DNA from 4 places in the Exiguobacterium sp. s95 genome. Region 4 is predicted to be linked to each of the others. Evidence: riboswitches for the same ligand, from Rfam matches in the RefSeq annotation. Region 4 holds a riboswitch; each other region holds the start of a gene.

The links. A riboswitch is a leader RNA that binds a small molecule or an ion and turns the genes downstream of it on or off. The one in region 4 is predicted to bind S-adenosylmethionine.
Region 1: another riboswitch for S-adenosylmethionine. It lies ahead of KNP99_RS05615 (methionine ABC transporter ATP-binding protein); the one in region 4 lies ahead of KNP99_RS09650 (Na+/H+ antiporter NhaC family protein).
Region 2: another riboswitch for S-adenosylmethionine. It lies ahead of KNP99_RS10495 (2,3-diketo-5-methylthiopentyl-1-phosphate enolase); the one in region 4 lies ahead of KNP99_RS09650 (Na+/H+ antiporter NhaC family protein).
Region 3: another riboswitch for S-adenosylmethionine. It lies ahead of ribD (bifunctional diaminohydroxyphosphoribosylaminopyrimidine deaminase/5-amino-6-(5-phosphoribosylamino)uracil reductase RibD); the one in region 4 lies ahead of KNP99_RS09650 (Na+/H+ antiporter NhaC family protein).

What each region holds. Positions count from the first base shown of each region.
Region 1 covers NZ_JACSMM010000002.1:180,335-188,063, reverse strand. Annotated here, with positions in the region: gene KNP99_RS05630 (MDR family MFS transporter) at 1-810, opposite strand, end outside; gene KNP99_RS05625 (MetQ/NlpA family ABC transporter substrate-binding protein) at 883-1,710, opposite strand; gene KNP99_RS05620 (methionine ABC transporter permease) at 1,744-2,409, opposite strand; gene KNP99_RS05615 (methionine ABC transporter ATP-binding protein) at 2,406-3,428, opposite strand; SAM riboswitch class I at 3,507-3,613, opposite strand; gene KNP99_RS05610 (bifunctional cystathionine gamma-lyase/homocysteine desulfhydrase) at 3,673-4,839, opposite strand; gene KNP99_RS05605 (PLP-dependent cysteine synthase family protein) at 4,832-5,755, opposite strand; gene KNP99_RS05600 (S-ribosylhomocysteine lyase) at 5,752-6,216, opposite strand; gene KNP99_RS05595 (class I SAM-dependent methyltransferase) at 6,220-6,858, opposite strand; gene KNP99_RS05590 (thioredoxin family protein) at 7,408-7,686, opposite strand.
Region 2 covers NZ_JACSMM010000005.1:132,819-140,547, forward strand. Annotated here, with positions in the region: gene KNP99_RS10490 (2-hydroxy-3-keto-5-methylthiopentenyl-1-phosphate phosphatase) at 1-83, opposite strand, end outside; gene KNP99_RS10495 (2,3-diketo-5-methylthiopentyl-1-phosphate enolase) at 80-1,270, opposite strand; SAM riboswitch class I at 1,351-1,452, opposite strand; SAM riboswitch class I at 1,657-1,759, shown strand; gene mtnK (S-methyl-5-thioribose kinase) at 1,836-3,005, shown strand; gene mtnA (S-methyl-5-thioribose-1-phosphate isomerase) at 3,002-4,048, shown strand; gene KNP99_RS10510 (sugar ABC transporter substrate-binding protein) at 4,068-5,147, shown strand; gene KNP99_RS10515 (sugar ABC transporter ATP-binding protein) at 5,144-6,661, shown strand; gene KNP99_RS10520 (ABC transporter permease) at 6,661-7,686, shown strand.
Region 3 covers NZ_JACSMM010000009.1:61,436-69,164, forward strand. Annotated here, with positions in the region: gene KNP99_RS12915 (C40 family peptidase) at 1-206, opposite strand, end outside; gene rho (transcription termination factor Rho) at 558-1,922, shown strand; gene KNP99_RS12925 (type B 50S ribosomal protein L31) at 2,020-2,265, shown strand; gene KNP99_RS12930 (DedA family protein) at 2,301-2,951, opposite strand; gene KNP99_RS12935 (thymidine kinase) at 3,134-3,751, shown strand; gene KNP99_RS12940 (alpha/beta hydrolase) at 3,935-4,693, opposite strand; SAM riboswitch class I at 4,754-4,856, opposite strand; SAM riboswitch class I at 5,072-5,176, shown strand; FMN riboswitch at 5,328-5,472, shown strand; gene ribD (bifunctional diaminohydroxyphosphoribosylaminopyrimidine deaminase/5-amino-6-(5-phosphoribosylamino)uracil reductase RibD) at 5,631-6,677, shown strand; gene ribE (riboflavin synthase) at 6,662-7,288, shown strand; gene ribB (3,4-dihydroxy-2-butanone-4-phosphate synthase) at 7,288-7,729, shown strand, end outside.
Region 4 covers NZ_JACSMM010000004.1:181,948-189,676, reverse strand. Annotated here, with positions in the region: gene KNP99_RS09670 (YwpF family protein) at 1-343, shown strand, start outside; gene KNP99_RS09665 (histidine phosphatase family protein) at 347-922, opposite strand; gene KNP99_RS09660 (alpha/beta hydrolase fold domain-containing protein) at 969-1,928, opposite strand; gene KNP99_RS09655 (metal ABC transporter solute-binding protein, Zn/Mn family) at 2,098-3,066, shown strand; SAM riboswitch class I at 3,146-3,249, shown strand; gene KNP99_RS09650 (Na+/H+ antiporter NhaC family protein) at 3,330-4,637, shown strand; gene KNP99_RS09645 (hypothetical protein) at 4,680-4,880, opposite strand; gene KNP99_RS09640 (aldo/keto reductase) at 5,039-5,851, shown strand; gene KNP99_RS09635 (hypothetical protein) at 5,909-6,370, opposite strand; gene KNP99_RS09630 (alanine/glycine:cation symporter family protein) at 6,539-7,729, opposite strand, start outside.

The sequences.
Region 1 (7,729 bases), on a different contig from region 4:
CATGATCGGGTACTGGACGATTAATACGGTCACGGCATTAATCGTGATCAATAAAGCAAACAAACTAGTCCCACCGGACAGTAACGTCGTCGTCGTCAAAAATTGCGGCAACGTCGAGTTGAACTGACTGTAGCCGAGAATCCCGAAAATGATACCGGCGAGGGCAAACGTGAAAGCGACGTCCGTTTTCAACAGTTGAACCGTTGCGCCGAACGAAACTTTTTTCCCGCCGTGACTCTCTGTGATCGGATACCGCTGAAACAGGATAAAAATCGCAATCCCGTACGCGAGATAAACAAAGGCTGTTATATAGAAGGTAATCGCTGTATTGCCGGCACTGAGCAATAACGCAATCCCCGGCCCGATCGCAGCCGCGACATTGATCATCGCATAACGGATGTTGAAGACGAACAGTCGATTTTTTTCATCCGTCGTGTCACTGATCAGGGCACGGGCGGATGGTTCAAAGATGGAACGAAACACGCCGTTCAAGGCACTCAAGGTAAAGAACGCCCAAAACGTCTCGACCTGCGCCAAGGCGATGAAGACGAAAACGAAGCCGAGTGTTCCGGTCAGCATCATCGTCCGACGGCCGTAACGGTCAGACAAGGTCCCGCCGATGAAACTCATGACAAGACTCGAGACGGCTGAAATACTGAGGACCCAGCCGACATCGACCGGGCTGAACTCCAGCACCGTCGATAAATAAATCGCAAAGAATGGCATCGTGATGAACGTCCCGAGCCGTGAGAAAAATGTTCCGAGCAGGACGCCGATCGTCAGCGGATGTAACTGTCGTAAACGGTGCACCTAGAATCCCCCTTCAACTAAAAAAATAATGCATCCTTCCATTATATAGGAAGAATGCATCATTCGAGTGAATTATTTGCTGACCGGGACGACGGCCCCTTTATATTCTTTCGTAATCCAATCCTGTGTCTTTTTCTCGTGTAAGATATCGAGCAATGCCGTCACACGCTCGTCTTTTTCATCACCTTCACGCGTGACGATGATGTTGACGTATGGTGAAGACTCATCTTCAAGGGCAATTGTGTCTTCTAACGGGTTCAAACCGTTATCAATCGCGTAGTTCGTGTTGATGAGGACAGCATCGCCTTCATTGTTTTTGTACGCTTGCGGCAAGAGTGACGCTTCGATATTCGTTTTGAACTCAATGTTCTTCGGGTTTTCCGCGATATCGCTAAGCTGAGCATCTGTCGTCTTACCGTCTTTCAACTTAATTAAGCCTTCGTTTTGGAGGAACGTCAAGACACGTCCACGCTCCGCGACGTTTGAGCTCGTCAAGATCGTTGCACCTTTCGGTAACTCGTCGAGCGACTTATATTTTTTTGAGTAAACGCCGAGCGGTTCAACGTGGACGCCGCCTGCATTTTCAAATTTATAAGATTTGTTCTCTTTTTCCTGTTGCTCAAGGTACGGAACGTGTTGGAAATAGTTCGCATCGATTTCTTTTTCAGCGAGTGCCTTGTTCGGCAACACATAATCTTGGAACTTTTTGATTTCGAGTTTGTAGCCTTTTGCTTCATACTCTTTTTGAACGTGCTCTAGGATTTCAGCATGGGGAACGTTTGAAGCACCGATGACAAGTGTCTTCGCGTCGTCTCCTGACGACTCTTCCCCACATGCTGCAAGACTGACTGCTAAGACGGATACTGCTGCTGTACCGACGAATTTTTTCCAAAGTTTCATGAATAATTCCTCCCAAGTTAACTAAAAATAGTATTATCGTTTATCGATTGCTTTTACGAGCAGGTCACCAATAATTTGAATGATGAAGACGATGACGAGAATCAACAATGTCGCGATGGCGATGACATCGTTTTGAGAACGCTGGAAACCTTCGATATATGCCATGTCCCCGAGTCCTCCTCCTCCGACTACTCCGGCCATTGCCGTGTAACCGACGAGCGCGACGAGCGTGACGGTGATACCGGAGACGATTGCTGGTAGTGCTTCCGGAATCAACACTTTATAAATGATTTGGAACTTCGTTGCCCCCATCGATTCCGCTGCTTCGATGACACCTTTGTCGACTTCACGCAGTGCCAGTTCGACCATCCGCCCGTAAAACGGTGCCGCCCCAAGAATCAGTGCCGGAAGTGCCGCTGTTGGTCCTAAGAACGATCCGACGATGATGAGCGTCACTGGAATCAATAAAATCAACAATATAATAAACGGAATCGAACGGAAGATGTTGACTAAAAAGCTGAGCACGGAATACAGTGCCCGGTTCTTAAACAATAAGTCTTCATTCGTCGCATACAACAACAGACCAATGATTAAACCGAGTATGAAAGTCGCTAGACCCGCGACGGCTGTCATATAAACGGTACTGCCGGTCGCCGTCCAGACCATTTCCCAATCGAGGTCGTTAAAGAATGTCGTCATCGGTGATCCACCTCCACTTCCACGTCACTCGCTTGAAGTTTCGCGATGACCGCTTGTGTTTCATGTGCCGCACCAATCAGTTGGATGAACAACGTTCCGAGTGCACCGTCTTGCGTCTGTCCGACGTTCCCGCCGATGATATTAAATAATAAGGTCGAATCTTTCATGACTTCTGCCAGGATCGGACTTTCTGCTGTCGAACCGACGAATGTCAGCTGGACGATTTTCCCTGTCGGATAGCGCTCACGAAGTTTCGCGAACGTCAACTCGTTTTCTGTAGACGACGTCAGTTGTTTGACGAATTCTTTTGTCATCGCTTGTTTCGGATGCCGGAAGACTTCTGAAACAAGACCCTGTTCGACGATTTTTCCGGCCTCCATGACGGCGACCCGATGACAGATTTTTTGAATGACGTGCATCTCGTGTGTGATCAAGACGATCGTCAGTTTTAGTTTTTTATTGATGTCGACGAGTAACTCTAAGATCGAGTCCGTCGTTTTCGGATCAAGGGCGCTTGTCGCCTCGTCACATAATAAGACGTCCGGGTTTGATGCCAGTGCGCGGGCAATCCCGACGCGTTGTTTTTGTCCACCGGATAGTTGTGACGGATAAGCGCCTTCGCGACCGTCGAGTCCAACGAGTTGAATCAGCTCGGCGACCCGTTCTTTCCGGCGTGCTTTCGGATATCCGCCGAGTTCGAGCGGGAACATAATGTTTTCTTCGACCGTTCGTGACCAAAGCAAGTTGAAGTGCTGAAAGACCATCGAGACATTTTTCCGGACGCCGCGTAATTCTTTCGGTCGTAACGTCGTCATCTCGACACCGTCAATTTGAATCGAACCGCTTGTCGGTGCTTCTAACATGTTCAGCAGGCGAATCAAGGTTGACTTCCCTGCACCGGAATAACCAATTATCCCGAAAATTTCGCCGCGCTCAATCGTGAGATCGACGTTTGCGACAGCTTCGACTTCGCCGCGCTTCGAGCGATAAATCTTTCCTACATCCTGTAAACGAATCACTACTGTCCCTCCTAAACATAAAAAAAGTGCGCACGTTTTAGAGCAAACGCGCGCACTTTCAGTACACAAAACCATTTGCTCTCATCTTGCAGACGTTCGTCTGCTGGAATTAGCACCACTTCGGAAATAAATTCCGCGGTTGCCGGGTTTCATCGGGCCAGTCCCTCCACCACTCTTGATAAGAGTTATCGGTATTTAGTTGTTTTTAATATATTTTGAATATTAGCAGGGGTTATTTTGCTTGTCAAACAGTTTTTTCAGAAACTTTTTCGAGCAGACTGAAAGCATACGTTAAATCTTCTTTCAAATCCTCTGCATCTTCAAGTCCGACCGAGATTCGGACGAGACCATCCGTGATGCCGAGTTCCGCCCGACGTTCTGCTGGAATCGATGCATGTGTCATCCGTGCCGGAACGGAAATCAAACTTTCGACCGCCCCTAAGCTTTCAGCAAGCGTGAAGAAGTGTGATGCTTCCACAAGTTTCTCTGCATTTGCAGCTGAACCGACATCAAAGCTGATCATCCCGCCGAAACCAGTCGCTTGTTTTTGCTGGATCGTATGACCGGGATGCGAGGCGAGTCCCGGGTAGAAGATGTTCGAGACGACGTCTTGCGCTTGCAGGAAGCTGACAAGTTCATGTGCTGTCTCTTCGATCGCTTCCATCCGGATACCGAGCGTCCGCAGACCACGGACAAGCAGGAAGCTGTCTTGCGGTCCGAGAATTCCGCCCGTCGAGTTTTGGATGAAGTGGAGTTCTTCGCCGAGCGTATCATCATTGACGACGACAAGCCCTGCGACGACGTCCGAGTGTCCGCCGATGTATTTCGTTGCACTATGCAGCACGATATCTGCCCCAAGCGCGATTGGTTGTTGCAAGTATGGTGTCGCGAACGTGTTGTCGACGACGAGCTTCAAGTCGTGACGACGCGTGATGGCTGCGATCGCTTCGATGTCCGTCACTTTTAATAACGGGTTCGTCGGTGTCTCGACGTAGAGCATCTTCGTGTTGTCCTGAATCGCCGCTTCCGTCGCGCTGAGATCCGTCGTATCGACGAATGTCACTTCGATGTTGAACTTCGGTAGGACACGTTGCATCAAGCGGAACGTTCCGCCGTAGACGTCGTCCGTCATGACGATGTGGTCGCCAGACTGAAGCAGATTGAAGACAGCATGGATCGCCGCCATTCCTGATCCGAACGCGAATCCACGGACGCCTCCTTCAAGATCAGCAATCAATCGTTCGATGCTCGTCCGCGTCGGGTTTGCTGTGCGCGAGTACTCATACCCGTCTTTTAATTGACCGATTTTTTCTTGCTTATATGTGCTCGTTTGATAGATTGGCGGTGTAACGGCACCCGTTGCCTTGTCTACACCCGTTCCTCCGTGAATCAACGCTGTTTTTTTACGCATGTGTCTCGTCCACCTTTTCAAAGATTTGTTGGCTCAAATACCGTTCTGCACTGTCTGCGAAGACGGTGACAATCGTACTTCCCGGATGGCGCTGGGCGATATCGAGCGCCGCGGCGAGTGCCGCTCCTGCTGAACTGCCGACGAGTAACCCTTCACGTGCCGCCAGTTCATGGACCTTCGTAAAAGCATCCAAATCAGAAATCGTATGAATTTCATCAACTAAATCACGAGAAACGAGACTTGGCCATTTGGCTGTCCCGATTCCTTCTGTTTTATGCGGTCCGGCTGACCCTCCGTTGAGGACGGAGCCTTCCGGTTCGACGATTGCCCCTTTTGTCCCGAAGCGTTCTTTTAAGAAAGCCGTCGTTCCGGCAAACGTTCCACCTGATCCGCATCCGGCGACGAACCAGTCGATGTGACCGAGTTCCGCCACAAGCTCCGGACCAAGTGTCCGCTGATAAGTGACCGAGTTTTCTTCGTTTTCGAATTGGAGTGGCACATAACTGTTCGGAATCGTTTGTCCGAGTTCTTTTGCCTTATCGATTGCGCCTTGCATATCGAGTTCAGTCGGCGTGTTGACGACAGTCGCGCCGAGTGCCCGCATCAACGTCTGTTTCTCTTGACTGAACTTTTCCGGGACGACACAAATGACCTGTAAGTCATATTTTTTAGCGGCGAGCGCCAAACCGATGCCGGTGTTGCCGGCAGTCGGTTCGATGATCGTTCCGCCTGGTGTCACGTACCCCTGTTCGATTGCGGCATCAACGAGTTGGATACCGAGGCGGTCTTTGACGCTGCCCCCAGGGTTCATCCATTCGAGCTTCGCCAAAATCCGCGTACCAGCAGGCAAATCGAATGAAGTAATCTCGTACAGTGGCGTATTTCCGACGAGGTCGCGGACTGACTTCGCGATCATCCGAAGACGATGTCCCATTCGTCGCGACCGGCAAGCATTTTCTCGGCATAGTGCTTCGCTCCTTTAAGGTCGTGTGCGCTCGCAAACCCACATTGTGTTTCGTTTTGTGCCGGAATCACTTCAGCCGCTAAGACGTCGTTCAATGTCTTCTCGACGAGTTCACTCATTTTTTCGACTGAGTCAAAGTTCATCATCGCCATGTAGAAACCAGTCTGGCAGCCCATTGGCGAAACATCGATGACGTCGTCCGAATAGTTGCGGATGTTTTCAGCAAGTAAATGTTCGAGTGTGTGCATCGCACGCATCGGCATTTGCTCGACGTTCGGTTGTGTGAAACGAATATCATATTTGACGACTTGGTCGACTTTACCTTCTTTATAGCCTGCTACACGAATATATGGTGCTTTGACTTTCGTATGGTCCAAGTTAAAGCTTTCTACGTTCATTTTTTTGATTGTCATGATTTATTCCCCCATTTTCTCGGCTTCTATGAGCCAGACGAAGTGATTGTATTGTGTGAATGTCACGTTAAATCCGCGTGACGTAAAAATCTGTTCCATCACTGGAATCAGTGGATAAAATTCGCGTTCTAAATCTTCTGCAAGGTTGTCAAACCCTTGAGTTTTTGCTTCTGCAATCGTTTCTAGACGTGCTGCCTCAGAAACGAACATCGTATCGGCATAGACGATCTTTCCGTCTGCCGGTAAAATCGCTGCCATCAAATCGACGGCCTGTCCTTTTTCTTCATCCGTCAAATGATGAAACGCATAAGTCGAGACAAAACTTTTTGCATCTGCTGCTTCAAACGATAAGAAATGACCATCTTGAACAGCCAGCGCCGGAATTTTATTGATTAAGATGTCGCGCATTTCCGGACTTGGTTCAATTGCCAGTACCTGCTCATGACGCGCAAGCAAACGTTGCGTCAAGTTGCCTGTTCCTGCGCCAAATTCGGCAACGGGTGACATCGCTTTTTCAGCGACCGTCTCTAATATTTCGTCATAACGGCGAAAGACTTCTTTGTACTCCGGATCTTGCCCCGTTACTGTGTCGTCGTAAGATGACGCCCACTCTGTAAATACATCCATGAAACGTACTGTCATGCCTTTTCGTCCTCCGCATCCCGCTTTTAATTCCGACTAATCGGATATGAATTAAAGTATTTTTCCTTAATCGCATTGTAGCAGGGACAATTCTGATTAGCAAGGCGACAGCTTCAAAATCTTTCGGAAACAAAAAAAAGGCGTTGCCGGAGAACCGACAACACGAATAATGTGGTTAGAAATGCAACGAAGGAAAACCCAGCTCTGATGCGAACTTCTTCGTTCGTCACATCAGAGGACGGCGCCCTTTCGAACTATAAAAGCAAGATGTCACAGTAGTCAGATCGACCATTCGAATCCACCATCTCTTTTTTGAACCGCTTCGTCTTTGGGGGACGACTTAAGGGGAAACAGAAAAAAAGATTTAGGATGTCATTGAATGGTTCTAAATACGAGAAACATCAGGTTCTATACCTCTGCCAGACTTCCTATAAAAGCATTTCTAGAAGTTGATATGAATATACCATTCATAAATTGTCATTGTCAATGAATTATTGTAAATATTCCGACAATTTAACATAAAGAAAAATCATCCTATGATTTTTCTTGTTATTCTGCACAAAACGCAAAGACATTTTGGACGTTTTGGAACGCATATAACCGCTCTACGACTTGATGATCCTTTACTTTGAGTAATGCCGGCACACTCATGACTTGCGCCTGCTCTAGAAATTCAGGAATGAAATTTCCATTCGCTTTTTGGATCCATTCCTCGTCTTTCGTCGCTTCGACGATGTCGAGCATCCGACTGGCGATGGCACATGTGCCGCACATCGGTGCATAGACATACAACAACCCGTTTGCTGGTACTTCTGTTACTTCCTTCATCTTGACCCCTCCTGTTATCCAGTGCTTCTGAAGCCAGTATACA
Region 2 (7,729 bases), on a different contig from region 4:
GGAGCGAACTCCTGCATCAAGGCGATGATATTATCGTGCTCCGTTACTGTTCCGTCAAAGTCACATAAAATCCGGATCGTCATTTCGTGATCCCCCAAGCATCGAGAGCGACACGTAATTCCTCGTGCCGGTGGGCGGCACTTGTCAGTGATTCGCCGGCCAGTGCTGCGCCCAGTGCCTGGCGGAAAGCGATGACTCCGGCCGCAGCACCTTGCGGATGACCGTGGACACCGCCTCCGGCATTGATGACGGAATCGACGCCGAAATCACGAACAAGCTGGGCGACGAGACCCGGGTGGATTCCGGCGGACGGGACCGGGAGAATTGTTTTGGTCTCACCGATTCGGGTCGCTTCGACGGCAATCCCGCGGGCCAAGTCTTTGGCGAGGGCGACATTCCCGTACGGCGACGGGAACAGTGTCAAGTCGGCACCGGCAATCCGCGGCAACGTTCCGAGCAGGACCGGGGCGGCAATCCCGTACTCGGGACTGGCGATCAAGGCACCGCTCAACGCCGGATGATTAAAGATCGGGACCGGGATTTCCGGATCGGCTGCCAGTTCCCGCAAGACATCAAGCCCGTATGTAAACGTGTTGAGCAGGAGGGCTGTCGCTCCGGCTTCGACCAGTCGTTTCGCCTGCTCTTTCAAGCGGAAGACCGGACCACTCAATGTAATCGCATAAAGGGCCCGTTTACCGGTCCGTTCATAGTGTGCATCGAGGACTTCCCGTCCAATCCGCGCCCGGTCGAGTGCCGGTGTCAGCGGATTGTCGTATAAGATTTCGTCATCCTTGACGAGATCAATCCCGCCGGCGAGCTGGGCTTCCAGTTGTTCCCGTAAAAAAACGAGATCCCGTCCGATGACGCCTTTGAAGATGCTCATCAACAGGGGGCGATCATGGACTTGGATCAATTGGCGGACGCCCTCGATGCCGAATTTAGCACCGGGGAAATCCGGTGTGAATGAAGCGGGAAGCTGAAGATCCGTCAGTTTGATTTGACCGTCGAGTGACAGCTTGCCGAAGACGGTCGTCAAAATCGCCGAAAAGTCTCGTGAGACGTTGTGTTCCGGATAACGGATCGTGACATACCCTTTTCCGTCGTGTTCTTCCGTATGGACGACTTGTCCTTTAAAGGATTCAAGCTGTTGTTGTTCCAAGTGATTCAAATCGGTCCATGAGCCGACCGTCAGACCGAGGGCGATTTGCTCTGCCCGTTTTGGTAACTGATCGGTCACGCCGAGTTGGTAAGTTGCGGTAATGTACGCCATGATCGTCGTCTCTCCCTTGTTAAAAAATACAAAAATGGTCCCTCGTCAATGACAAGAGACCATGAAAAATTGCGCGTGGACTCTTATCTGTCAGCGTGTTAGCTGCAAGAATTAGCACCGTGCCAACTGGTCGGTTGCTGCGACATCATAGGGCTCGTCCCTCCGTCTGCTCTTGATAAGAATTGGATGAAATTGTGAAATCTAATTGCAATTTTTACATGAGATGGACGTGATGTCAAATAATTTTTTGAAAATTTATTTTTTTTGAAATCCGCTTCTATAGATGGCGGTCTTTTAAATGGTTTTTCACTAAAAATTGGAATTGACAGATGATTTAAGACGGGCGTAATATTCGAATCAACATCGAACACAACAACCACATATGACTCTTATCGTGAGTTGGCAGAGGGAATTGGCCCGAAGACGCCGCAGCAACCGACCATCCGGCACGGTGCTACATCCAACAGACATTCGTCTGAGAGATAAGAGGACGGATGATACCCCGCGCCTCTTTTCTATGACGAAAAGCGGCGTTTTTTTGTGTAGAAATGAAGGGGGAAGCAAGATGGCATATCAAGCATTTACAGAACAAGACGCCATTAAACGTGTCCGGGAACTCGGACTCATCGGACAGGAAGAAGCGACGGCAGAAGAAATCGGCGACGGCAACTTGAACTTAGTCTTTCGGATTCAGGCAGGGAAAGAACGTTTGATCTTGAAGCAGGCATTACCTTATGCAAAAGTCGTCGGGGAAAGCTGGCCCTTGTCACTCGAGCGGGCCTGGATCGAACAGTTGGCACTGAAGGAATTCGCAAAATACGCGACGCCATTCGTTCCACGGGTCTTTCATGCCAGTCATGAAGAAGCGTATACGGTGATGGAGGACTTGTCGCACCTGCAAATCGTTCGGACGGGATTGCTCGCCGGCGAAACGTATCCGCTCCTTGCAGAACATGTCGGTTCTTACTTGGCGCGGACGTTATTTTTCACGTCAGATTTTGCGCTCGGTCCAGTCGGAAAAAAGCAGGTCGCACGTGACTATTACAACCCGGATTTATGCGACATCACGGAAAAGTTAATCTTTACGGATCCGTTTTACGACGCGGAAACAAACAACATCGAGAGCGGCTTGGAAACAGACGTACAGCAGCTCTGGCAGGACGAAAAACTGAAGCGGGAAGTGGCGAAGCTCGAAACGTTGTTCATCACGAAAGGGGAAGCCTTATTACACGGGGATTTACATACAGGAAGCATTTTTGCTTCGGCGGGCGAAACGAAAATCATCGATCCGGAGTTCGCTTTTTACGGACCGTTCGGGTTTGATGTCGGTCAGTTCATTGCCCACCTCTGCTTTGCGGCGTATCCGAACTATGCTGAGTTGCGGGAGACGCGGGTGAAGGATATCGATACGTTCTGGCTGACGTTTGCTTCGACGTTCACGGCACTTTGGGAACGGGAAGCCGTCGAACCGTTCCGGACGGTACCCGGGCTTGTCGATGATGTCCTCAGTACAATTCTCCAAGACGCGCTCGGTTTCGCCGGTTGTGAACTGATCCGGCGGACGATTGGTTTGGCACCGGTCGCTGATTTGGAACAAATTCCGGATGCTACGACGCGCCTTGAACGGAAACGTCATGCGTTACGCCTCGGGACGGCATTGATTAAACGGCGCGGCGAATGTAAGACGTTTACCGATCTCCGGAATTTTGACGTGACGGAGGAATTGAGCCGATGAGCGAGTTTATCCGTAGTGTCATCTATGAGCGGGCGTGCTTAAAGATCCTTGATCAGACCCGTCTCCCGCAAGAAGAACGGTACGAAGTCATTCATGATTTGGCGCAAGCGGTTGAGGCGATTAAACAACTTCGTGTCCGGGGGGCGCCGGCAATCAGTCTGTTCGGTGGATTCGTCCTCGTGCAGGAAGCGTTCCGGACGACGGGATCGCTTGACGAGGTCAAACAAAAACTGTTGACGGTATCGGCGGAGTTACTGGCGACCCGGCCGACCGCCGTCAATTTGCGGAACGTACTCGATGCGCTCAATCAGCTTATCCTTTCGAGCACAACGCTCGAGGAACTGCCGAAACGTCTGGAACAAAAAGCACTTGCCCTTTATGAAGCCGATGCCAAGACGTCACGGCAAATCGGTGTGCATGCGTTGGAGCTGTTTCAAGCGGGAGACCGGGTGTTGACGATTTGTAATGCCGGATCGATTGCGACAGCGGCGTACGGGACGGCACTGGCCCCGTTTTATCTCTCGAAAGAACAAGGCATTCCGTTATCCGTCTATGCGTCGGAAACCCGGCCTTTGTTGCAGGGGGCACGTTTGACGACATGGGAGCTGCAACGGGCAGGGATTGACGTCACCTTGATCACGGACAATATGGTCGCGCATACGATCAAGGAAAAGCAGATCACCGCCATCATCGTCGGCGCGGACCGGATCACCCGTAACGGGGATACGGCCAATAAAATCGGGACGTTCCAGCTGGCGTTACTCGCACGTGCCTTCGGGATTCCGTTTTATGTCGCGGCACCGCTGTCGACGTTTGATGTGACGAGTTTATCAGGTGACGAGATTGAAATTGAAGAACGCGATGCTAGTGAAGTGACACAACTGGCGGGGAAAGTAACGGCACCAGCCGGAACAAAGGTCTTTAATCCGGCATTTGACGTGACACCGCACGAGCTCATCACGGCGATCATCACGGAACTCGGCGTCATTGAACGGCCGAGCGTGGAAACGATCGAACAGGCGATTGGACAACAGGTCATCTAAACAGACAGGAGAGATCGAGATGAAAAAATTAGCATTCTTACTCGCACCGGCGGTCTTGCTGGCTGCTTGCGCCAATAGTGAAGCGACACCGACGAAAAAAATCAGCGGTGTGCCGGAAAGTGTCCAAGGCGACATCAAGATTGCCGTCATCCGCAATCTGGCGTCCGATGATCATACGAAACAATTTTTAGACGGTGCCCGTTCGGAAGGGGAGTCGCTTGGGTTTAAGGTCAACACGTTCATTTCCGAAGGCAATGACGTCAAGTTCAAGGAACTGGTGGCGCAAGCCGTTCAGCAGGATTATGACGGACTGATCATCTCGCACGGAAAAGAAGATTATTCCTACGACATGATTAAACCGGCGATCGACAAAGGGATTCAGGTCGTGACGTTTGATACGGTGACGAAGAAAAAGGACCAGACGTTAACAGGCATCACGGAGACGTTCCAGGATGATCACAAACTGGCAGAACTTTCACTCGATGAAGTGACGAAAGTGAAAGACGACAAGCCGGTCCGGGTCATCAAATTGTGGTTCGGTCCGGGGTTTGCACCGCTTGACCGCCGTCAGGAAATCTATAAGACGTATGAAGCGGACGGCAAAATCAAGACGCTTGAAACGGTCGGACCGACGAATTTCCAGGATGTCCAGGGCGATATCGCGACGAAGATGAACGCGATTCTCGCGAAATATCCGAAAGGAAGCATCGATGCCGTCTGGGGAGCGTGGGATGAAGTCGCAAAAGGCGCCTATAAATCCTTAAAAGACAACAAACGTCAGGAAATCCCGTTGATTTCAATCGATGTCTCGAATCAGGACATCAACCTGATGCGTGAGAATGGCAGCAACTGGGTGTCGACGAGTGCCGTTGATCCGCATTTGATCGGACAGACGGACATGCGCCTGCTGGCGAAAAAACTGGCCGGCGAAAAAACACCGGGCAGCTTTGATCTGGACGCTAAATTAGTCGAGCAAAAGGCGCTCAAAGCCGATACGACGATGTACAATCTCGATACAATCATCAAGGGCTGGAGCACATCTGAGAAATTCAATGAACCGTGGATGGAAAAACTGCGGAAAGCGAATGCTGCGAAATGACGCATCTGGACGCGACGAACCGGCTCGAGATGCGTGGGATTTCAATTGAATTCCCCGGTGTCAAAGCGCTTGATGCTGTTGACTTTTCCGTCCGCCGCGGGGAAATTCATGCGCTCGTCGGAGCGAACGGCGCCGGTAAGTCGACGCTGATGAAAGTATTGGCGGGAGCGCATGCGGCGTATGACGGGACGATTTCGTTTGAAGGTGTGCCGTTGACGATCGATTCGCCGCGTGCCGCGAAACGGGCGGGAATTGAAATCGTCTACCAAGAAGTCGATACGGCATTGATTTCATACTTGACGGTCGCGGAAAACATTTGCCTCGATTTGTTGACGAACGGACAGCTCAAAGGGGTCATCCGGCAACGCCGGTTGGAACAGATTGCACGGGAGGCGCTCGGGAAACTCCAGTCTTCGATTGATGTCCGGCAACGGGTCAGTGAACTGCGCCTTGCCGACAAACAGTTGGTCTTGATTGCCCGGGCACTCGTTCAAGACAGCCGTTTTTTAATCCTGGATGAACCGACGGCGCCGCTCAGTCAACGGGAGACGGAACGTTTGTTTCGCATCATCAGGGAACTCGCGACACGCGAACAATTGGGCGTGATTTTCATCTCACACCGCCTTCAGGAATTATTTGAAATCTGTGAATCGATTTCCGTCATGCGTGACGGAAAACTTGTCGCCCGCCAAGCATTAGCCGGGCAAACGAAAGAGACAATCGTTGAACAGATGCTCGGAAGACGTTTGCAACAGACGGACCGGCAAACCCGAACCGTCGGGCAAGCGTTGCTCGAGCTCAATCAAGTGATGGTCCCGGGTGAACTCAATCAGCTGTCATTGACGGTTCATGCAGGTGAAGTGATTGGAATTGCCGGACTTGTCGGAGCGGGAAAAACCGAGCTCTGTAAGACGATTTTCGGAGTGACTCCGACTGTGGCGGGACAGATTCGGATAGCCGGCGAACCGGCGACTATCCGGTCGCCGCACGAGGCAGTCAGACACGGGATTGGTCTGGTCCCGGAAGAACGCCGGAAAGAAGGCATCCTTGTCACGGATCCGATTTATCAAAACATGACCGCGGCAAGTCTCAGACAATTCGTCAATCGGTTCGGTTGGGTCCAAACCGGAAAGGAACGGACTGCCGCCAACGCTATCATCAAACGATTGGCGATCAAATCAACGGATGAAACGCAACGCGTGGAAGGCTTATCCGGCGGGAACCAGCAGAAGGTCGCGATCGGCAAATGGCTCCTCGCCGATGCTGCGGTCCTGCTGCTCGACGAACCGACAAAAGGTGTCGACGTCGGGGCGAAACGGGAAATCTTCGACGTGATCGATCAACTGGCCGGACAGCAAAAAGCGATTCTGTATGCGTCCAGTGAATTCGATGAATTGCTGGCGGTGACGGACCGGATTTATGTCATGTATGACGGGAAAATCGTGTTCGAGACGAATACGTCGGAGACGACGGAAGACCAATTACTGCTGTATGCGACAGGGGGGATGACTTGATGAACGAGGTACTTCACGAACCAACGACGGAATCAAAACCAAACACGGAACGACACGCATCCGGTAAACGGTTGTTACGCTTTTTGAATGACTGGGGGATCGTCCTCGCAATCCTTGCACTCATCGTCTTTTTTGCCGTGACGGCACCAAGCTTTTTACAGGGCGCGAACCTGATTAATATTTTGCGCAGTATCTCGATTGTGACGATCATCGCAATCGGGTTGACCGTTTCGCTGACCGTCAACGGTTTTGATTTATCGGTCGGTTCGACCGCGACCTTTGCCAGCTCGCTCGTCGTCTCATTTTTTGTCTGGTACAGCCTTCCGCTTGGTCTGTCGATCGGCTTGGCGATTTTGATTGCCTTAAGCGTCGCGCTGGTCAACGTGTTATTGATCGTCAAATTCAAGATTCCCGACTTGTTTGCGACGCTTGCGACGATGTTCATCTTTGAAGGGGTGGCGATGACGTATACCGGCGGCGGATCAATCAGTGCCGGGATGCCCCGTCTCGACGGAACACCGACAGTCGGGATGATTCCGGAGTCCTTCCTAAAAATCAGTCAGGCACCGTGGATCATCCTAATCATGCTCGCCGTCGTGGCAGTGACGCATCTGTTTTTGAACCATACACGACACGGCCGCTTCTTATACATCATCGGCGGAAACCCGGAGGCGGCACACTTGACGGGAATCCCGGTGCACCGTTACCGGGCACTGGCCTATGTGATTGCCGGACTACTCGCGGCAGTCGGAGGAATCCTGCTTGCGTCGCAGGTTGGATCGTCACAGATTAATGCCGGATCCGGCTATTTGATGCCGGCAGTCGCGGCTGCCTTCATCGGTTCATCGTTTGCCGGACAAGGGAAACCGAACGCACTCGGGACATTAGTCGGAGCCTGCTTAGTCGGGATTCTTGAGAATGGGCTCGTTATGTTATCTGTTCCGTATTACTCATTGAATATTATTAAGGGGCTTGTCCTTGCACTTGCTTTAGCAACGACGTATTACCGGTTTCGAAAAAAATAATTAAAAAACAAGGTTTAACTTCGAATAGATTCGGTAATATTCA
Region 3 (7,729 bases), on a different contig from region 4:
GACTTTCCTTTATAACGGAATGTTTGACCTGCGTTAACTTTACCGACGATTGAAGATTTTGTAGAGGCACCTGAACGAACGCGTAATCCGTTATCCATGATTTTGACTTTAGTAATTGTAGCAGCTTCAACTTTACCTGTTCCCACTGACGCAAAACCTGAAACCACTAATGCGGCTGTCGCGACCGATGCTAGAAAACGTTTCATATGTGAATTCCTCCATTTTAATTAAAATTTATGTGACCGAGTTATATAATGAAATCATTGAGTGTTTGTTTAGGCAGTCATCCTTACGACTTTGTAAGTTTTTCTCTGCAGGAATATCTTAGCATGCGGTCGTGTGAAAACGTTTTTTCAGTTCCGCTACAAAATACCGCTTTTCTGTAATATAACTGCAATAATATCGTGGAATATTACAAAGAAGAAATTTCCATTCGCTAAATCACGACGAAAGTGGTAGATATGTGATACCTTTAATTCACAAAAGATTTTTTTGCTTTATCATTAAATACGTTACAGAACTTTGCTGTTGAATTTATAAAGAATAGGTGAATGCATATGCCAACTGAAAAAACCGATAAACCAGAACGTTCCTATACACTTGCCCAACTCGGTAATCTGACATTGAAGGATCTATATGAAATTGCGAAAGCAAAAAATGTTCCGCAATACCGGGAAGCGCGAAAGCGTGAGTTAATGTTCAAGATTTTAAAAGCACAAGCAGAATCAACCGGTCTCTACTTCCTCGAAGGGGTGCTTGAAGTCATCCCCGGCAATCCACAGATGCAAAACGATGGTGGTTTCGGCTTCCTTCGTCCCATCAACTACTCACAATCCTCTGAAGATATTTACATCGCCGCTTCACAAATTCGTCGTTTTAATCTTCGCAATGGAGATGTCGTCACGGGAAAAGTCCGGCCACCGAAGGAAAATGAACGTTTCCAAGGTTTATTGAGTGTTGAAGCAGTGAATGGAGAAGCGCCGGACACGGCACGAAACCGTTTATTCTTCCCTGCGCTGACACCGATCTACCCCGATCGTTTAATGCGTCTTGAAACAGAACCGCGTCATCTGTCGGTTCGTGTCATGGACATGATTGCGCCGGTCGGATTCGGGCAACGCGGATTGATTGTCGCACCACCGAAGGCGGGGAAGACGTCCTTGTTAAAAGAGATTGCGAATTCGATTCAAGTCAACCATCCGGATGTTGAGTTAATCATTCTTTTGATTGATGAACGACCGGAGGAAGTGACGGATATCGAACGTTCCGTACCGGGAGCAGACGTCGTCAGTTCGACGTTTGATGAGACACCGGATAACCACGTCCGGATTTCAGAACTCGTCCTTGAGCGGGCGATGCGTCTCGTCGAGCATAAAAAAGATGTCGTCATCTTGATGGACTCGATCACACGTCTGACGCGTGCCTATAACCTGACCGTCCCGCAAAGCGGACGGACCTTATCAGGGGGGATTGACCCGGCTGCCTTCCATAAACCGAAACGTTTCTTCGGAGCAGCACGGAACATCGAACATGGCGGCAGTTTGACGATTCTCGCGACAGCACTCGTTGAGACCGGTTCACGGATGGACGATGTCATCTATGAAGAATTTAAAGGGACCGGCAACATGGAGCTTCATCTTGACCGGAAACTATCAGAGCGTCGCATCTTCCCGGCGATCGATATCCGGAAATCCGGCACACGGAAAGAAGAGTTGCTCCTACCGAAAGATCAACTCGATGCGTTGTGGACGATTCGTCGGACGATGAATGAATCAAACGAGTTCGTCGACAGTTTCTTGCGCAAGATTAAGGATACGAAAAATAATGAAGAATTCTTCGTTGAACTGTTGAAGGAAAAGAAGAAGCCGATTCGCCGGGCAGCAGCTAAACCACGGACGATCAAAACAGATACACCGACTTGAAAATAGGTATTGCGAGACGATGAAAAATCGTTTAGTATAGGAAGGTAACTTACTCTGGCTCAGCAAATGAACCAGGGCGGAAGGAGAGAAATCAACCATGAAACAAGGAATTCACCCAAACTACAACAAAGTTGTATTTATGGATTCAACTACTGAGTACAAATTCTTAACTGGTTCTACTCGTTCTTCGAACGAAACAATCACTTGGGAAGATGGAAACGAGTACCCACTCATCCGCGTGGATGTGTCTTCGGACTCGCACCCATTCTACACTGGTCGTCAAAAGTTCAACGCTGCAGACGGTCGTGTCGATCGCTTCAACAAAAAATACGGCCGCAAGTAATTGCGACCTATCCATTAAAAAACAGCCTGTCTCCATCACTGGAGCAGGCTGTTTTTGTATAGACTGAACTGGGCGCGATAGGTCAGGTAAGTCTTCAACACGAACGATGAGCCGATTGCGCCGGCAATGCCGGTGATATACGGGAGCAAGTCAGGATTTGTCGCGAATTGTTCGAAGAGACGACTGAAGGAAAAATGTCGGCCGAGGAAAAAACCTGCGCCGAGAAAGACACTAATCCAAATCAAAGCCCCGGTATACGCATAGACGGCGAAAACCCGAAACGGCATCTTCGAAACACCGGCAAAAAAAGCGGACAGTTGGCGAAGGCCAGGTATGTAGTAACCGATAATCAAGACCGACTTGCCGTAACGAAGAAAGCCGGCTTCTGCCGTGACAATGTGTTTTTCAGAAATGCGAAACTTCGGTCCGATTCGATGAAGCAACGGCATTCCGAGTTTCAGACCAAGCAGGTAGCTGATCGTCATCCCGATACAGCTTCCGGCGTAAGCGGCGAGAATCGTTCCGATTAAGGGTAAATTGCCTTGATGCATCCAAAAACCGGACATGATCAGTAACGTTTCATCCGGAACAGGAAGCCCGATGATCCCCCCGGCTAGAAGGATCGCAAGTCCGAATGAACCATATTGATGAAGCACTTCATGTAATATGTGATGGATCGGGAACACCTTCCTTCATAAATTCTTCTTCTATAGTGTACAGGAAATGAGGACTGGTTAAAACGACAAGGTGGGGAATCATGGGAATGAACGGATGGATTTTTGATTTCGAGAAGTCAACTCTTTTCCTTATATTCGATTCGGGCTATACTCGTTAAAGTGACTAATTTTAGAGGACGGTGTCTGCAATGATGCATGTAATAAATCAGTATGGTTGGATTGAAGTGATTTGCGGAAGTATGTTCTCTGGTAAGTCGGAAGAATTGATTCGACGCGTTCGCCGGGCTCAGTACGGGAAGTTGCCGGTCCAAGTGTTTAAACCGGCAATCGACGACCGTTATCATGAAGAACATGTCGTCTCGCACGTCGGCAACTCTGTCATCGCGGTACCGATGGCGACGAGCCGTGACGTGTACGCGGCAGTCGCACAAGAGACACAAGTGGTCGCGATTGACGAAGTTCAGTTCTTTGATGATGAAATCGTCGATGTCATCGAGGCCCTCGCGCAGGACGGAAAACGTGTCATCTGTGCCGGACTCGATCAAGACTTCCGGGCGGAACCATTCGGTAAGATGCCGGAACTTCTCGCACGGGCAGAGTTCGTCACGAAACTGCAGGCGATCTGCCTGTCGTGCGGTGACCCGGCATCGCGGACGCAACGTTTAATCGACGGTCGACCTGCCAACTACAATGATCCAATCATTTTAGTCGGCGCGTCAGAGTCGTATGAGCCGCGTTGTCGCCACTGCCATGAAGTGCCGGGGAAATCGCAAGCCCTGCAACAATGGAAGAAACAGCAACAGAACTGATGAAGTAAACGAAGGACTGATTCATCAGTCAGGACCACATCAATCAAATGGCCGATACTCCCATCGTTTCAAGGGAGCATCGGCCATTTTTTTTGCGCATTCATATTGTTCTGGACGGCTTAGTCGATGCTTGAAACACGCATCGAAACAGTCTTCATCCCTTGCTTTTGCGCAGGAAAGACATCAACCGGTGTGGGTCAAACGACTATATTGGTGTACAAAGTGTGTTGCCTCGCGGACAATCGTTTCTTGATCATAATCGAGGGTCGCGACATGATAGGAGTCAAGCAGGCAATAGCTCCGTTTGTCCGTCGAACCGATGACTTGATAAAGGTAATCCGAACTTTCAGGCGGGACGACATGGTCTTCGGCAGAATATAAAATAAGTGTTGGAATCTCGATGGCTGGTAAGAGTGGACGTGTCTGGTCAATCAAGGTCAAAAGTTCCGATGCGCAGACGACAGGGACCTGGTCATAGATGATTTCAAACGCTTCACGTTTAATGTCTGGGGTACTTTCTTTTAAGTAGCGTGGACAGTCTTCAAAAGATAATGCTTCATAGGCAGGAATCGCTAACGCTGCATTGATCGTAATCAATCCGTCAGCAGGTAATCCTTCCGCGACGAGTGCAAGGGCAAGTGTCGCACCCATCGATTGTCCGGCGATGAAAATGGACGAACAATGATTGGTTAAGACGTCGAACCCTTGGCGGAGGCTTTGTTTCCAATCTTCAGCAGTCGACGCTTCGAAATCACGGATGCTCGTCCCGTGTCCGTCGAGACGCGGGGCATACACGGTAAACCCTTGGGCGGCAAACTGCTCTCCGACAGTACGGACGCTTTGAGGGGTTGCGTTAAAACCGTGAGACAGTAAAATACCGATTGGACCTCGTTCAATCAAAAAAGCTTCTGCGCCAAACAGGACGGGTGATGATGAATTCATAAAGGGTTCCTCCTTCTATTAAAAAACTCGTAGTGCTTTAGGCGCACTACGAGATTCTCGTAAGTATCATCCAAAGCATCGGCTTTGCTGGTCGGAGCACCTTGCATGTTGCAGGTTGCCGTGGGTTCGTAGAGCCAGATCTCTCGCCCACTCTTGATATATCGTATAGGAATTGTCGGAATAATCATTGTGAAGAGGATAGCATTGATTGAAATACGTTGTCAAGACGTCAAAAAGAAGTCGAAATTGATAAACTGGGTAATTTGGTTTAATTTTGAAAATATGGTTGACTTGAGAAGGGAATCCCCGTAGTGTAAGCATTAGATTCACGACATAAGAACGACTTGAAACATCACACATATGAACTTCATACCGTAGCACTTATCGAGAGAGGTGGAGGGACTGGCCCTACGAAACCTCGGCAACAGACTTCTTACGTCGTACTGTGCCAATTCCGTCAGACGTTTGTCTGAAAGATGAGCGGAGCGGATTCTGCCTTAGTGCAGATGGAAGAATCCTTTTCTTTTAAGAGAAGGGTTCTTTTTTTGATGTTTTCCTAAAAAAGAGAATGAAATACAATTCATTTTGTATTTTAGAATGACCTGTGCTAGTCTTGAGCTGTATAACTCAATAACCAGTTCTTCGGGGTAGGGTGAAAATCCCAACCGGCGGTGATGCGATTGATAAATCGATGAGCCCGCGACCTGCAGTGTACGCACTGTGGCTGACTTGGTGAGACTCCAGGGCCGACGGTAAAGTCCGGATGGGAGAAGGACGAAACAATGCGCTTGCTGCCATTTTCTGAAAAAATGTTTTCAGGGAAAGGTCTGTTTCTGTATGTGTAAAAACAGAAACGCGAGACGCTTATTTCGTCAATCCTTCAATCACGACGCCCCTTTTACAGGAGGCGTCTTTTTTATTGAAAGGAGCGGAAAAAATGGAAACATTCATGAGTTATGCGATGCAACTAGCACACATGTTAAACGGTCAAACGAGCCCGAATCCGAGTGTCGGCTGCGTCATCGTCAAACAGGGGCGGATTGTTGGTTTTGGGGCCCACCGTTATGCGGGAGGACCCCATGCCGAAGTCGAAGCGCTCCTCATGGCAGGTGAAGCAGCACGCGGAGCCGATCTCTACGTGACACTCGAACCGTGCAATCATCACGGCAAAACACCGCCGTGTACGGAAGCGATTCTAAAAGCCGGCATTGCGCGCGTCTTTGTCGCGACAAAGGACCGCCACGCGCTCGTCGCAGGAAGCGGTATCACACGTCTCCGTCAGGCGGGGATTGACGTCGAAGTCGGTCTACTAAAAGACGAGGCAGTGGCACTGTATGAACCATTTTGGACGGCGATTGAACGAAAACGTCCGCATGTCACAGTGAAAGTCGCCCAAACGATGAACGGGACGATTGCGACGGGTGAACAACGCTTTATCACTTCGGAAGCGGCACGTGCTGACGGACGGCAGTTACGCGGGATACACGACGCGATTCTCGTCGGAAGCGACACGGTGATCATCGATGACCCGGCACTGACGTTGCGCAGTTCGACCGGCATCGAACCGGTCCGTGTCATTGTCGATCGCCGCGGGCGCCTGACTGAAACATTCCAAGTCTTAAACGATGGCTTGAATCCGACGTACTGGCTGACGGAACAGCCACGAACAAGCGAACGGGCGAACGTGACGGTTTTCGTCGGGGCGTATGCGACACCGGACCAAATCCTCGAACTTTTATATGAACAAGGTATTCGCAGTCTGTTGATTGAAGGTGGTCCCACGATTCAATCCGCATTTTTAGAAGCGGACCTTGTCGACACGATCGAACTTTACCAGGCACCGTCCCTCTTCAGTGGGACAAAATCTCTGACAATGGCACAGGACATCGAAGACTGTTTTGATTTAGTGAAAATGAACCAAATCGGACAGGACGTCCATCTCCAGTATGTACGAAAGGAGAGGATGACATGTTTACCGGATTGATTGAAGAACTCGGCACAATAAAACGGAAAGTCCCCCGTCCGAACGGGCTGGCGCTCGAAATTGAAGCGACAGCAGTGCTTGACGGAACAAAGATTGGCGACAGCATTGCCGTTGATGGGATTTGTTTGACGGTGACGGCGATGACGAAGAGCGGATTCACGGCCGATGCCGTCCATGAGACGATCCGAGCGACGTCGCTGCAGACGTTACGGGTCGGAGCAGCCGTTCAACTCGAACGCGCGATGCCGGCGAATGGACGGTTCGGCGGTCACTTCGTCAGCGGTCATATCGACGGAACGGCTCGGTTTCTCAGCCGGCGACCGGACGGTGAAGCGATGGAATACCGTTTTGAGGCAGGCGACTGGAGCAAGTACTGTATTCCGAAAGGATCGATTGCGATTAATGGGACGAGCCTGACACTGCAACATGTCGGAAACGACGCGGTGACGATTTCATTGATTCCCCATTCACGCCAAGTCACGACGTTCGATCGCTTGCAGACGGGTGCCCTCGTCAATATCGAATGTGACTTGATGGCGAAACATCTCTATCACTTTACGCAGAAGGATGCGAAAACGGACTGGTCGGCATTTTTAGGAGGCGAAGCATGATGAACGGATTTGATTCGATTGAAGAAGCAGTGGATGACTTAAAACGCGGACGACCGATCATCGTCTGTGACGATGAAAACCGTGAGAACGAAGGGGATCTCGTGTTACTTGCGGAACATGCGACACCCGAGATGATTAACTTCATGATCACTTACGGCAAAGGACTCGTCTGTGTCCCGGTCAGTCCGGATATCGCAACACGACTCGAACTCCGGCCGATGACAGATGTCAACACGGATCCGCACGGAACGGCTTTTACGATCAGCATTGATCATGAAGATGCGAAAACCGGCATCAGTGCAGCGGAACGGGCAATGACGATTCAGCGGATGTTGACGGATGGTCCAAAGCAGTTCAAGCGTCCCGGACACATCTTTCCGTTGATCGCAAACGAAGGCGGCGTTCGCGTCCGGCGTGGTCATACGGAAGCAGGGATTGATT
Region 4 (7,729 bases):
TCAACCGATTTTGAAAGAACTGTTCGAGAAAAAGCTGCGCGCTTTGATTGAAATCACGATTTCACGGCCGGACAATGACCCCGCCGCCATGATCGTCACGCCTTATGAAAGTACGCAATTGAGCGAAGGCGTCTCTTATCTCTTTACCGGTAAGATGGTCATGATGAAAAATGATTTATCCGAATCGATTTTGCGTGAAGTCGTCGAAGACAACTTTACTGGCGAAGAGCTGATTCAAGAATATAAAGACCGACGCTCTAAACGTGGTGCTCATATCACGAGCATCGCGAAAGAAACGTTTAAACAGTACTTACAAGAACATCCGGCAACCGTCGAAGGTTGATGTTCAAATTGTGATATGGTCCGCTACATTAATCCGTTCAATCTCATAACGGTCGGAAAAACGAATGTAATTCGCACATGCATTTTTTAACGGCGTCCGGTAACTGAATGTCTCATCAATCGAGGAGAGTGCCGCTTTAATCGTATGCGAATGGCAGACGACTAAGAGGCGTTTTCCTCGATATTTTTCTGTCAGTTCTTCAACCGCACTGAAGACACGCTGTTGAATTTCCGCTTCCGTTTCAAGCCCCGGGACGCGCTCTGCATCATTTGCCTGCACTGCTTCGTAAATTCCGGCGACCGGTTCACCGGAAGCCGTTCCAAATTCGCGCTCGACAAGCCGTTCATCCGTTTCCGTCAAGCTTAGACCGATCGATCGACCAATGATTTCAGCAGTTTCGACAGCTCGCGATAGCGGACTTGAAATCAAGACGTCCCACTGTTCTTCTGCCAGGTAGGCAGCACTGAGAGCCGCCTGTTTTCTACCGGTCTCGTTAAGCGGTATATCTTCACGTCCTTGAATCCGCTCGTTTAAGTTCCAGTCCGTTTGACCGTGTCGTACTAAACAAATTTCCGTCATATTGCAGTCTCCTTCTAAAGAAATATGACTGATTGTATCATGTTTCCTAATGAAGCGCCTCTCGTTTCGGTAAGACAAGCACTTGACAACTGAAGGCTTCGATTCGTTCGAGCAAACGTTCAATTTTGAGTGGATTTTCAGTTTGGGCAAAGCTCGCCAGCGAATGTGTACCATTCGGGAAAGAGAATAATCGAACATCCGCCCCGACATCCGCCCCCTTCTCAACAAAGTGGAGTGCTTGAGCAAACGGGACAATCGGATCCTTTTTTCCGTGCAGCAACATGATCGGCGGCGAGTCGGAACTTAAATGTGTCGCCGGGGAGACACGCATCATCAACTGTCGCCATTCTTCCCGTCCACCCCCATAAAACTTGATATGGGCAATCCAGGTTTGAATGAATTTAAACAACAGAAAATTCGTCGGCGGATACAAGGCGATGACTCCATTGATTAAAGGAAGATGCGCCTCCGCCTGTTCGCCGATAAATTCAGTCGGAGCAAGCGCCGTCGTCAACATTAGGGCTCCACCTGCTGAATCACCCCATAAAAGCATCCGACCGCGCGCGATGCGTAATTCATCCGCTTGTTGATTTAAAAAACATAAGGCATCTCGAACATCTTCCAGGTTGTCCGGAAAGTAGCTGCCATCCTCAAATAAACGATAGTCGATGCTGCAAACGGCAATCCCGAGTTCTAAAAACCGGTCGATGATTGGAGCAAAACTAAACACATCATCACGGTTTCCACGAACGAATGCGCCGCCATGAGCATAAATCGCGACCGGAAACGGCCCTTCTCCCGGCGGATAATAAATATCTAACGTCAAGTCCTGCTGATTGACCGTCTTGTATAAAAGATTTCGTGGTGCTAATTGCTTTTCGGTAAGCGGCAAGACCGGCTCCGTCCATCTGAGTAAGGCTCCATAATTATTCCAAATACTCGCACCAGCAGCAGCCGTCGTCAAAATAGCGGCGCCACCCATCAACCATGCTGTTTCACGTTTCACCTCATCACCTCCAAGGCTCATTCCGATTTCACTTCTACTCTTCTCTTACCCGATTTATTTTGAACTAGAACTTCACAACATTCCGACTTGACGCTTTAATTTCCGTCGGATATAGTTAGAAAGTCCAAATCGGAACAATTACGTTTTAATTATCTTGGAGGGTTCATATATGAAAAAAATCATTCCAGCGTTAACCATCGCGACAGTAACTGCCAGTCTGCTCGCCGCATGCGGCTCATCGACTTCAAATTCAGACGAAGACGGTAAATTGCAAATTTATACGTCGACGTTCGCCACGGCAGCCATCGCCAAAGAAATCGGCGGAAAGGACGTCCAGGTCGAATTAATCGTTCCCCCTGGCGCCGACCCGCATTCGTATGAGCCGACTCCGAAGCAACTGACGACGATTGCGAAAGGCGATCTATTTTTACTTACCGGCACAACCCTTGAGCCGTACTCTGAAAAGATTAAGGAAAGTTTAGCCGGTAATTCCATTCGTTTTGTCGAGACAAGTAAAAATATCGACTTACTCGAAGCTTCCGCTTCGCTTCATACGCACGAAGAAGACGCACACGATGACCATGATGATCACGAGGCTGAAGAAGAGTCGCACGATCATGGACAATACGATCCGCATGTTTGGCTCGACCCGAACAACGCCAAGAAAATGGCTGACTCGATTACGACCGCGTTAGCAAAGGAAGCACCTGACCGGAAGGAAACGTTTGATAAAAACCTCGCACTCTTTAACAAACAAGCAGATGAACTCGACCAAAATTTACAAAAAGCTGTTGACTCCGGTTCGAAAAAGGAGCTTCTCGTCACGCATGCCGCATACGGGTACTTGGCGGAACGTTACGGTTTCACGCAACTGCCGATTGCCGGTATTTCACCGTCTGACGAACCGTCCCAAAAACAGCTGGCTGCCATCGTCAAGGAAGCAGAGATGCATGACTTAAACTATATCGCCTTCGAAGAGACGGTGTCGCCAAAGGTCGCCCGTGTCATCCAAAAAGAAATCGGTGCCGAATCGATTACGATTCATAACCTCGAGTCCGTCGCAAAAGATCAACAAGATCAATCGTACTTTGATTTGATGAACGAAAACGTGACGACGCTCAAACAAGCACTGCAGTAAGGTACAGTTGACAAGCATTAAAAGATACGTTAGGGTAATAAACGTGTTTTAAACAACGACTAAACAACTAAATGACTTCTTTTTATCGCGAGAAACGGAGGGACTGGCCCAATGATGTTTCGGCAGCGGACGATTGATTCGTACTGTGCCAAATCCAGCAAGCTATGGCTTGAGAGATAAGAAGAGCGTCTTTTTCAGTAAAGACCTCCTTCTTTCTTGCGAAGGGGTCTTTTTTTGTATGCTGAAGAAATGGAGTGATTCACATGAACGAAACGGTTACGCCGAACAAATGGGCGTTGTTCCCCTTGTTCGTTTTCCTTGTATTATTCATCGGTGCAGGAATCTTCTATAACGACTTTTACAAATTCCCCATCTTGATTGCAGCTTTAATCGCCTTGATTTTTGCTGCTGCGACATCTAAGGGAGACATCAACCAGACCGTCGAGCGGATTGCCCGCGGTGCCGGAAATCCGGACATCATGATCATGGTCTTCATCTTTTTACTCGCTGGCACATTTTCTGGAACAGCGAATGCAATCGGAGCCATTGATGCGACCGTCAACGCTGCACTCAGTTTCCTACCCCAGTCTCTTTTAATGAGTGGATTGTTCATCATTGCCGCTTTCATCTCGATGGCGATGGGAACTTCGACCGGCACAATCGCTGCCCTTGCACCGATCGCACTCGGGATTCATGACGCGACGGGTGTCAATGTCGCACTCGCCGCTGCTGCCGTCGTCGGTGGAGCAATGTTCGGTGATAACTTATCGTTTATCTCAGATACGACAATCGCCGCTGTCCGGACACAAAAAACGAACATGCGTGATAAATTCAGAACGAACTTTTTAATCGTCTTGCCTGCTGCCGTCATCACTGTCATCTTACTCGCTTTCGTGTCAGGTTCCGGAGATGTCGTCGAAGCGAAAGCATTTGAATTTTATAAGCTGATTCCGTATCTTTCCGTCATCGCGCTCGCACTCTTTGGTGTCAACGTCATTCTCGTCTTACTCGGCGGGACGTTATTGACAGGCATCATCGGAATGATCGACGGTAGTTTCGGAGTAAGTGGATTTGTCCTCGCGATGTCTGACGGATTGATGGGGATGGCAGAAATCTCAATCTTGACGTTGCTGATGGGTGGACTCGTCAGCCTGATCACCTATAACGGTGGAATTGCTTATCTCAAAGAAACGCTGACACGAAAGATTTCGAAACGCCGGGGAGCTGAGTTCAGTATGGCTGCCCTCGTCAGTGCAACGAATCTCGCAACAGCAAATAATACGATTTCGATTCTTGTCGCCGGTCCGCTCGCTGCTGAAATCGCGGATACGTATGACATCGACCGGAAGAAGTCAGCCAGTATCCTCGACCTCTTTTCCTGTGGTGTTCAAGGAATCATCCCGTACGGAGCGCAACTTTTGATTGCCGCTGAATTGACGAAAACGGCGTCACCCGAACTGATTCCTTATTTGTTCTATCCATTTTTACTGTTCGTTTGTGGATCACTGGCAATCTTCTTCGGCTTCCCACGCCGGAAGAGCGATGCCGCACAGAAAAACAACATGTCGTAAAACAAACAACCCCCGTCGCTTCGTCTGCGACGGGGGTTCACTTTATTTCTGTTTTTCTTGACGATTCAAAATGAAATAGGCAATCGCCGGAAGCGGAAATTGAACAAGTCCTGCTCCACCCCATACCCATGGGTTGCGTCCTGTCTTGCGGGCACCAAGGAAGAGGAACGTGGCTTGAGCACCTAATAGTGCTGCGATGCTTGTCCAGACTCCTTTTGGTACTTTTTTAATCGATTTCACCATGATATTACACCTCTCTTCGTTTATGCATCAGTAGACTTTCTTCTCTTTCCCAGTCTATATTCCCTGCTTATGAGCATCAAAACAGATGTTCCGCTAAGTTCATGCTAAACTGAACAGGCAAATCCATATTCTAGTTTCATTGAAGGAGGAGTATATACATGCAATACGCAAAACTTTCAAATGGTATCACGATTCCACAGATTGGGTTCGGTGTCTGGCAAGTCGATGAAGAGACGGAAGCACCGGCTGCCGTCGCAGAAGCACTTCGCGTCGGTTACCGTCATATCGATACGGCTGCCGTCTACAAAAACGAACGTGGTGTCGCAAAAGGAATCAAAGAAAGCGGCGTGAAACGTGAAGAACTCTTCTTGACGTCTAAAGTTTGGAACGATGACATTCGTGCCGGACGGACGAAAGAGGCTTTCGCTGAGTCACTTGAGCGACTAGAAACAGATTATCTCGACCTCTACCTCATTCACTGGCCTGTCGAAGGTTATGTCGAAGCATGGAAAGCCATGGTCGAGCTGTACGAAGCGGGTAAAATTAAAGCAATTGGTGTTTCGAACTTTAAAGAACATCATCTCGATACGCTTGCTGAAGAAGGACTCATGACGCCGATGATCAACCAAGTCGAGCTTCACCCACAACTTCCACAGCATGAATTGCATGAATACTTGCAAGATCACAGCATTCAAGTCGAAGCATGGAGCCCACTCATGCAAGGTAAGTTCCTTGAAATCAATGATTTCAAAGAGATTGCTGAAAAACATGGTAAGAGCCCATCACAAGTCGTTCTACGTTGGCACCTCGATAACGGAATCGTTGCGCTTCCGAAATCAGTCACACCAGAACGGATTGCTGAAAACTTCGATGTGTTTGATTTCCAACTCGATGCAGACGACCTCGAACAAATCGATCGTCTCGCGACAGAAGTCCGCCTCGGACCGGACCCTGACGAAATTGACTTTTAATCCACTGACCGATACACGAAAGACTGCTGACGGGACCTATCCCGTAGCAGTCTTTTTTTAAGCGTAATAAATAAGAATCGTCTCTTCTGTCGTTTCAGCCTTGCTGAAGTATGCGCGTAAATCAGCAAACTGTTCCCACACGTCGTCGAATTCTCCATGTTGCCCCGCTTCATCATAAATCGTCTCAAGTGACCGACGATCAAAATTTCGCATGACTTCTGCTGAGATGATGATTAACGGAAGAGGGAGAATCCCGACAATTGCTGCTTGTGTTTCGTTGACAATCAACTCTTCACCGACAATCGCTCGACCTAAGTTGTAATGGGTCTCTTGATCGATATAGATATCGATTTGATTCATCAAGTGATAGAGGGCTGCCGTGTCTTCCAGAGCAAATAGCTGTTCATAATCCGGCTGCGTCTCATGGATAAAAAGAATCCAGTCCATGATGATATGCGGGTCGTCACCAAACGAATCCCAAACGGCATCCGCGACACGAACGTAATGTACGTTTTCCATCCTCCCTCTCCTTTCTTCGTTTCTTTAATAGCTATTCCCATTTTTTCGATGCTTTAGTAATTTTTTTAGAATCTGCGTACTAAAAAGCAACGAAAAAAAACGCTCTCACCTTCTGATAGCACGTTGTCTACATGCAAAAAGAACCAGCAAAATGCCGGTTCTTTTTGATTAAATCGCTTTTTCTTTTGATTCGTCCGTTTCCCAAGCCTCAAGAGATTCTTTACCTGGTAAGTTCGGAATCGAATTCGCATAAAAGCGCGGATCTTTTCCGGCTTTTCGTTGTTCGAGGTAATCATCAAGTGCGAGTTTCGCGATTTTAGATAAGCGGAAAATCGCATACAAGTTGACGACTGCCATCAAGCCCATGAAAATATCAGCAAGCGCCCAGACAAGACCTGCCGTCTGTACGACTGAACCGAAGACAATCATCCCGAGTACGATGACACGGTAAGCCATCATCAGTGTTTTATTGTCATTAATGAAGCTGATGTTCGATTCACCGTAATAATAGTTTCCGATGATTGAACTAAATGCGAACAAGAAGATCGCAAGTGCCATGAACGTCGTCGCAAACACTCCGACCTGAGTCGAGAGTGCGTTTTGCGCGAGTTCGATCCCGGCAACTGCTTTTCCGTTCGCGTCTTTCGTCGCGACATCACTGACGAGGATGATCATCGCTGTTGATGAACAAATGAGTAACGTATCAACAAATACACCGAACGATTGAATCAAACCTTGCTTGACGGGGTGTGACACTTCAGCCGTCGCAGCAGCATTCGGAGCAGAACCCATACCGGCTTCATTCGAGAACAGACCACGGCGAATTCCGTTAAGAACTGCAGCACCAATTGCTCCGCCAGCAAGCGTCTTGAACTCTAAAAGTCCCTCTTGGAAAATCAAGCCGAAGACGTTTGGCAACAATTCAAGATTCGTAATCATAATGAAGAGGGCGATTAAAATGTATCCGCCCGCCATGATCGGAACAAGGAATGCAGAGACCGTCGCAATACTACGCACTCCACCGAAAATCACGAGTGATGTTAATAAAACGAGTGCAATCGTGATCCACATCTTATCGATGCCATACTGACTTTGAAGTGACAATGAAATCGTATTCGATTGAACCGAGTTAAAGACAAACCCGAACGAGATTGTAATCAAGATACTGAAGACGATTCCGAGCCACCGTTGGCCAAGCGCCTTTTCCATGTAGTAGGCAGGGCCCCCACGCCATGCCTTCTCATCACGGACTTTATAAATTTGAGCAAGTGTACTTTCGACGAATGCTGAAGCTGAACCGATCAAGGCAATCAGCCACATCCAAAAGACGGCACCGGGTCCACCTAGTGCGATGGCTGT